DNA from 2 places in the Planococcus massiliensis genome. Region 1 is predicted to be linked to the other one. Evidence: riboswitches for the same ligand, from Rfam matches in the RefSeq annotation. Region 1 holds a riboswitch; the other holds the start of a gene.

Region 1 (3,879 bases):
CTTGCGACTGGATCAAACGCTGTGTGGCAATCAATTCGGTCATTTCTTCCGTCAAATCAACGTTCGACGTTTCAAGCGAGCCTTGGTTGATGCGGAAGTTTTTATTGTTCTGTTGGCGAAGGTCAACAATTTGCAACGTGCCATTCGCTAGCTGCTCAGCTTCTGTGCCTGGCAGCTGGTAGCGGTTGCCGCCGGCTTTTTCGAGCAGATTCGGGCGGTTGATGTCCGCGATGCTCAATTGGATTTGGGTCGGCTGCTTGCCGGCGTCTTTATACGTCACTTGCAACGTGCCGTTTTGATCCGCTTTGATCGATGCAAAATCGTTATCGAAGGAGATCGGGTTGTTGTTGCTGTCGAGTACGGCGTCGCCGTTTGACGTCACCAGGTTCACTTGGTTGGAGTTCAACACTGGCTGAACTTGGAAAGAGCCGTCTTTCGTGTAGAACGTTTTGCCTTCAGAAGCCACTCGGAAAAAGGCGGAATCGCCTTGGATGCTGAAATCGAGCGGACGGTCCGTTTGCTGGATCGACCCTTGTTCATTGCGCAGGCTCGTTTGCGTCACCCGGACGCCAGAGCCAACCCGCAAGCCGTTCGGCGTTACCCGGCCGATTTCATTGTCAGCGCCTGCTTGCCGATTAATCGACTGGACAAGCGTATCCGAGAAATTCGCTTCTTGGCGTTTGTAGCCGTTCGTGTTGACGTTGGAAATATTATTCGCGATCACGTCGACTTTTTTCTGAAGTTCGCGCATGGAAGTAGCAGCGGAATTCATTTGAATGTTCATCGGTTAAGGACCTCCAGATTAAACGCGGCCAATTTCATTGACTGCTTTTTCCATGCTGCGGTCATACGCCTGCAGCACTTTTTGATTTGTTTCAAAGCCGCGGTAGGTGGCCATCATCTCGGTCATCGTCTGCGTAAGGTCGACATTCGACTGCTCGATGAACCCTTGCTTGACGAACGATCCGGAATTATTCAGCAAAGCGACGGTTTCCACATTCTGCGGAGCAGCATTCGGAGCCCCTTCCCAGCGGAATAAATCATGGCCTTCTTTAACAAATTGCTGTGGATTTTCGGTGTACCCAATCCATAGGCTATTGGTCACATCTCCATTTGCCAAAGTAATTTGGCCATTGTCGGCTACGGTGAAATCTGTCGAGCCGACTGGAATCGGCTGAAGGTTTTGGCCGAGGACGTTATTGCCATTAGCCGTTTTCAAGAATCCATCCGTACCAACGGAAAACTGGCCATTTTTCGTATAGCGGACTTGGCCGTTATCTCCTTGAACCGCAAAAACGAGCGAACCTTTTTGCTGAGTTTCCGGGTTTACCGGAAGTCCTTCATCCATGAGCGAAAAGTCCGTGTTGTTGCCTGTATCTTTTAAAGCGCCTTGGACAAAAGAAGGAATTCCTTCTTGAGCATATACGCCTGTATTCATCTGGCCGATCGGAGTCAGGACGGATGGGCTTTTTACGCCATTCGCTGAAACTTTTCCGGCTTCCATCGCTTGGATCAACTGTTCCGGAAATGCACGCAAAACGGTTTGATCCTGTTTAAAGCCCGGAGTATTGGCGTTCGCTAAATTATTTGTCAGGATTTGCTGCTGCCGATTATGGGCAAGCATCCCTGAGGTGGCTGTATACAAACCACGGAACATAAGCGATTCTTCCTTTCGCAAATAAATGATAGAATATTACCGCGTTAGCATACCATATGACTGGGGCAAAAATATACACGAATATGGAAAAAATAGTACAAAAAAATTTTTAAGTGAAAAATATACAAAAATAAAAAAACGTGATACTATAATTTAGTACAATTTTTTGAAAATGGTACTAATTATCGAGTCTCATAAGTAAAATAGTCGTATCATGTCGACAATGGCAAACTTTCTCGAAAGAAAAGGACGCAAAGCCACGGGCCTAAATATTTTAGATACAAGGTAGCCGGGTTGCCGAAAGATGGTAGGTTTTTTATAAATCCACCTTTTATTAAGGGTGGATTTTTATATGAAAAATTATGATGGAAAAAGGAGTCGAACGATGAATATCTTTCCTCAATCGTTTCAAACACTGGAACAAGCCTTGTCTGCATCGGCATTAAAGCAAAAAGTCCATGCAGCAAATATCGCGAATGTCGATACCCCGAACTACAAAAGCAAGCAAGTGGATTTTCAATCGATCTTGAATAATGCAGCAGCCAACCAAAAAATGACTAGCTACAAAACCGATGCAAAACATATCGAATTTAGTGGAGGGGCTTTGAATGCTACTCCCGGGATAAAGGAAAATAATTCCACTTCTTATAGCCCGAACGGCAATAACGTAGATATGGACTATGAAATGGCGGAATTAGCGAAAAATCAACTACATTATAATGCACTGACAGAGCGAATTGGTGGGAAATTTAGCACTTTAAGCACTGTTATTAACGGAGGTAGGTAAGTAAAATGAGCTTGTTTAACGGATTGAACATTAGTGCTTCAGGTTTAACGGCAAACCGTTTGCGGATGGATGTCGTGTCTTCGAATATTGCAAACGCAAATACGACGAGAGCAGAATTGGTGAACGGGGAATGGGTTCCTTACCGCCGCAAATCAGTTCAATTGTCCCAAAGCGGCATCTCGCCTTTTCAACAACAACTTCAATCGGCAATGAGCAAAGGGAACTCTCAAGTCTCCGGCGTCGCCGTTTCCAAAATTGAAGAAGACCAAACCCCTTTCGTCCAAACTTACGATCCAACCAATGCTGATGCGGATGAAAATGGTTATGTCCAATCACCGAATGTAGACCCGATCAAAGAAATGGTCGACCTTATGTCTGCTACTCGTTCGTATGAAGCGAACGTCACGGCCATGAACGCTTCGAAAAGCATGTTCATGAAGGCATTGGAAATCGGAAAATAAATTTATCACATCGTTATGGAGGCTATGATGGAAAAAATAAGTCAGATCCAAACCCCAATTATTCAAAACCAATCAATCGCAAAACCCCAAACTGAAAACAAAACAGAAGGCTTTAGCGAAATTTTTAAAAAGCAACTAGAAGAAGTGAATAAGCTTCAAAACACATCCGACAAATTGACGCAGCAGCTCGTAACCGGCGAAGTGGAGGATGTTTCGCAAGTCATGGTCGCTGCCCAGAAAGCCAGTCTTTCTTTGCAACTGACGGTACAGGTTCGCAACAAAGTAGTGGAAGCCTACCAAGAAGTGATGAGAATGCAATTATGATTCTTAGCGCAAAGAAGAGGGATGTATGATTCATGAAAGAAAAACTAACCGGTTATAAAAACAAGGCTCAGGAATCCTGGGGCAATTTATCTCCGACGATCAAGTGGACGGTGGCGGGATCGTTTTTTGCAACAATTGTGCTGATTTCCGTTTTTGTGTTCATGAATTCCAAGACCGACTACGCGGTGCTGTATTCGGACCTGTCGGCTTCAGAAGCAGGCGAAATTAAAGCCGCCATTGAAGGCCAGGGAATTCCCGTCGAAGTTTCGGCGGACAGCAAAACGATCAGCGTTCCGGCAGAACAAGTCGCTAACTTAAAAGTAAGTTTAGCGGCGGACGGCATTCCAGAGAGCGGAAACGTCAACTACAGTATTTTCAGTGAAAATATGGGGTTGGGAATGACGGACCGCCATTTTGACGTGGTCGAACGCGATGCCATGCAAAATGAGCTGGCGAATTTGATTAAGCAAATTGATGGTGTAACGGAAGCCAATGTCATGATTACACTGCCAAAAGAAAATATCTGGATTACGGAAGATGAGCAGGTGGCTACCGCTTCGGTTGTCATTCAAGGAGATCCGGGCTTCCAATTAGACCAGAGACAAGTCAACGGGCTGTATCATTTGATCAGCAAAAGTGTACCGAGCTTG
Region 2 (3,879 bases), 540 kb from region 1:
CGCGTAGCGGTTTTCCAGCTTTGCCTTGTATTCCTCCAACTGATCAGTGGTTGTTTCTTTCGACTGGTGGCTACCGAAAAATAGCTTCAGTAAAATTTCATTCCGCTCCACCGGAATTTGCTCAATCGGTTCTTCGAGCCAAGTTTTCAGCACTTCTTTTCCTTTAGGCGTCAGCTCGTATTCATTTTTGCCTTGCTTCGAATCTTCGGACGATGCACTAACGGTTGCCAGGCCTTCGTCTACAATCAGCTTCAACGTCGGATAAATTTGGCCATAGCTGATTTTCCAAAAATGGTTCAGGCTTCGGTCAATCATTTGCTTGATGGCATAGCCTGACCTGCAATCCGTCGTTAATAATCCAAGAATCGCATACGTCGTATGATTATAATTCTTCAACTCATTCACCCTATCTAAAAGATATATATCTATTAGATATATAATAACTCTCAATTGACAGAATTGAAAGTCTTTTTTGATAAAAAATAAAAAAGAACAAGCCCTGCCGAAGGGACTTGTTCTTTTTACATATATCTTGTCTCACTTTATGGTTGCAATGTCATCCAGCTGCCAACATGATGGACCGCATTTCCTTTATAAGCGGGGTTTCCGGCAAAATGAGCAGCTACTTTCGCCAGCTCCTGATTCATAAAGGCTTCGCCTTCTTCCGCAAAAGTGATGATGCTGCCTTCATCGGTTTCTCCGGTTTCAACGCCTACCACGATGCTTTTGCCGAGGCGCTGCGCCGTGGCCATTTCGCTTTTGACGATTTCGATAATCATCGGCGCTGAATCACGGTAAGCCATGATGGTTACGCCGGCCGTATTGGCAATGACCCAATCTGCCAGCAAGCCTTTGCCGTAAGTGTTTTTGTAAGTGATTTCGTCAAACCAGAAAGGCATGTCGGCTTCCAACGGGAGACCTAATTCAGCTGTGCTATTAGCGGCTCTTTGGAGCAGCGACTGGTAAGATTTAACGGTGGCTGCCTGGTTCGTATTCCAGCCGCTGTAGAGATACGGTTCCACGTCCAGATGGACCCCTGCGAACCGGCTGTCTTCCAGCGCCTCCGCTTGATAGTCGGCCACCCAAGCCAAGAAACGATCTTGGTTAGTATAGCCTTTCGGCGCTGCCCATGCAGGAGCTCCGTCCAGTGCATAGACATCAATTCCAGCAGCTTTCGCCTTTTTGATGAAACTTCTATAGAGCTCTTTTGAAATGTCCCGATCAATTTGAACGTACACTTTATTTACTTGCTTAGTTTCCAAGAAGGCTAATGTTGCCGCTTCGTCGCTTACGAACATCCACGGATTCCATAGCCATGTCGCATGGACTGGCTCGGGTATTTCATTTGCATGAGCTTGGCCCGGCAGGCAAAAAGCCGCTAAAGAAAAAAATGCCATCGCAACGATCACCATATTTTTGAACATTGATTATTTTCCTCCATTCTGTGAACCGCGGCTCACAGAATGTGCGCCTGGCAGCCTGACAACCGTTCACTGGAATTCCAGTGGTTAGGCTCATGGCTTTGCGTCCTTCCCTTTCGGATAAGTTTGCCTTTTTCAGATGATTTTTTCTAATTCTACTGCATCTAAATGCCCTAAATCTAAAGGCTATGGTCCTATTAATTCGCGGTGTCCCTTATATTTATCATTACAATAAACGGCTTCTTTAATCACCTTTCTTTTCTTTTGATACACTTATAGAAAATATAAGAAATTTAGCGAAAAGCAAGATGAAGTCGAAAGCTAAAACATCTTCACGACCGAATGGCCTTGTTGAAAAAATTTTGAAAGGAATGATAGTGATGGAACAGTTTGTCTGCAATGAATGCGGAAAAATGCATGAGGTAACGGCGACGCTTTGGAAATGTACATGCGGCGGTGTCTTGGATATCGTCAAAGAAACGCCGAAGGTTGATCCCGCTTCTTGGAACCAGTATCCGAATTCGCTCTGGCGCTATGTTGCAACGATGCCTTTTGAACAAGGATCGGATACCTGGAAATCCGTCACAATGGGCGAAGGCCAGAGCCCTTTGATTCTGCTAGATGCTGAAGCGCCGAATACATACGTAAAAGTGGACTACATGATGCCGACCTTATCCTTCAAAGACCGGGGCGCCGCGGTTTTGATGGCAAAAGCCAAAGAACTCGGAGCAGCCAAAGTCATTGCCGACAGCAGCGGAAATGCCGGGACAGCGATTGCGGCTTACGCAGCCCGCTGCGGCATTCCCTGCGATATTTACTTGAGCGATACGACTTCTCCGAAGAAAATCGCACAAGTCGAAGCACACGGCGCCACAATCAAAGAAATCCATGGCTCGCGTGAAGATGTCGCAGCCGCTGCCCAGCAAGCCGTCGCAGCTGAAAATGTCTTCTACGCAAGCCATGTGTACAATCCGTACTTCTATGAAGGAACGAAAACCTATGCTTATGAAATTTACGAGCAGCTCGCGGAAACTCCGGACGCTTTAATCGTTCCGGTCGGCAACGGCACGCTCCTGCTCGGCGCTTACTACGGTTTTCAAGAATTGCTTGCTAACCGCTTGATTGAGAGGATGCCGAAAATCATCGCCGTCCAAGCCGAAAACTGCGCGCCGCTTGCCACGGCTTACCGCAATGGACAACAGAAAGCGGAAGCTGTGGCGAATAAAGGCACGCTTGCAGAAGGAATCGCCATTGCAGCCCCTGCCCGCTCCAAGCAAATTCTCGAAGCGGTGCGCGGCACAGGCGGGACCTTCATCGAAATCAGTGAGAAAGAAATCTTAACGGCCCGCCAGCTTTTGGCCGATAAAGGATTTTATGTCGAAGTGACATCGGCCATAAACTATGCCGGCTATTTAGCCTACAGATCAGCAGCTGAAGAGAAAATCGTCCTTCCGCTTTGCGGAGCAGGAATCAAATCAGAATAATTTCTTTCAAATAGTCCTTAGCAGCCGCCTTCAACTTTGTACGCACTCTGCAGATTAAAGTTGAAGGCGGCTATATTTTTGCATGCCAAAATACGATTGTTGTAGAGCCGCAGCAGAAAGGAATGATATACTATACTTCGGTAAAATTTCTTAAGAAAAGGAGAGGTGGTCAAAATCTTATGCGCCCCTTTCATTTCAATGGCAGCCGGATTTTAAAAACCGGGATCGCCATTTTTTTAACGGCCATCATTTGCGAATGGTTCGGCTGGCCGCCTGTCTTTGCGGTCATTACAGCGATTGTGACAATCGAGCCGACCGTCAGCGATTCCATTAAAAAAGGACTTGTCCGATTTCCTGCTTCGGCGATCGGTTCTGCTTTTGCGGTTCTGTTCATCACCTTGTTCGGGAATTCCCCGATTACGTATGCGCTCGCTGCCGTTGCAACGATTTTGGTCTGTTCCAGACTGAAGCTGCATGACGGCTTGCTCGTAGCTACATTGACAGCTGTTGCGATGATTGAAGTCATCCATGACCATGTCTTGATCGCCTTCTTTATTCGCCTCGGTACCACGACGATCGGGCTGCTGGTTTCCACGGCTGTGAATATGCTCATTTTCCCGCCGAACTACCAGCGGGACATTCTAAAAAGCATCCAGCGCATCAGTGCACATGCCGGAAGAATGCTCGAACACACTTTCCATACGACCCTTTTTGAAGGCGATGCGAATCTTCCAGAAGACAAAGAGCTCGTGAAGCGGCTGACGACGGAAATCCAAAAGACCGAAAAGCTCATTCATTTTCAGCGGGACGATTTCAGTTTGTACGCAAAAGTCCGGAACCGGCAAACGGAACTTCAGATGGCAGAACGGCAATTGCTGTTTTTACATAACCTCGAATTCCATTTGGACGCGCTGCTTCGGACCCCATCGGACCATTTAAAGTGGACGCCGGCCGAGCGGAACATCATTATGCAC

Evidence for each region. Region 1 has a riboswitch for cyclic di-GMP ahead of flgB (flagellar basal body rod protein FlgB). Riboswitches for the same ligand answer to the same signal wherever they lie in the genome.
Region 2: it holds a riboswitch for cyclic di-GMP, as region 1 does, so the genes downstream of both, BN1080_RS13525 (amidase) here and flgB (flagellar basal body rod protein FlgB) in region 1, are expected to answer to the same signal.

The regions. Positions count from the first base shown of each region.
Region 1 covers NZ_CCXS01000001.1:3,245,926-3,249,804, reverse strand. The annotation lists gene BN1080_RS16245 (flagellar hook-basal body protein) at 1-784, opposite strand, end outside; gene BN1080_RS16240 (flagellar hook-basal body protein) at 803-1,657, opposite strand; cyclic di-GMP riboswitch class I at 1,873-1,959, shown strand; gene flgB (flagellar basal body rod protein FlgB) at 2,043-2,444, shown strand; gene flgC (flagellar basal body rod protein FlgC) at 2,450-2,905, shown strand; gene fliE (flagellar hook-basal body complex protein FliE) at 2,933-3,229, shown strand; gene fliF (flagellar basal-body MS-ring/collar protein FliF) at 3,262-3,879, shown strand, end outside.
Region 2 covers NZ_CCXS01000001.1:2,708,305-2,712,183, forward strand. The annotation lists gene BN1080_RS13520 (PadR family transcriptional regulator) at 1-396, opposite strand, end outside; gene BN1080_RS13525 (amidase) at 543-1,424, opposite strand; cyclic di-GMP riboswitch class I at 1,471-1,562, opposite strand; gene BN1080_RS13530 (threonine synthase) at 1,802-2,905, shown strand; gene BN1080_RS13535 (aromatic acid exporter family protein) at 3,085-3,879, shown strand, end outside.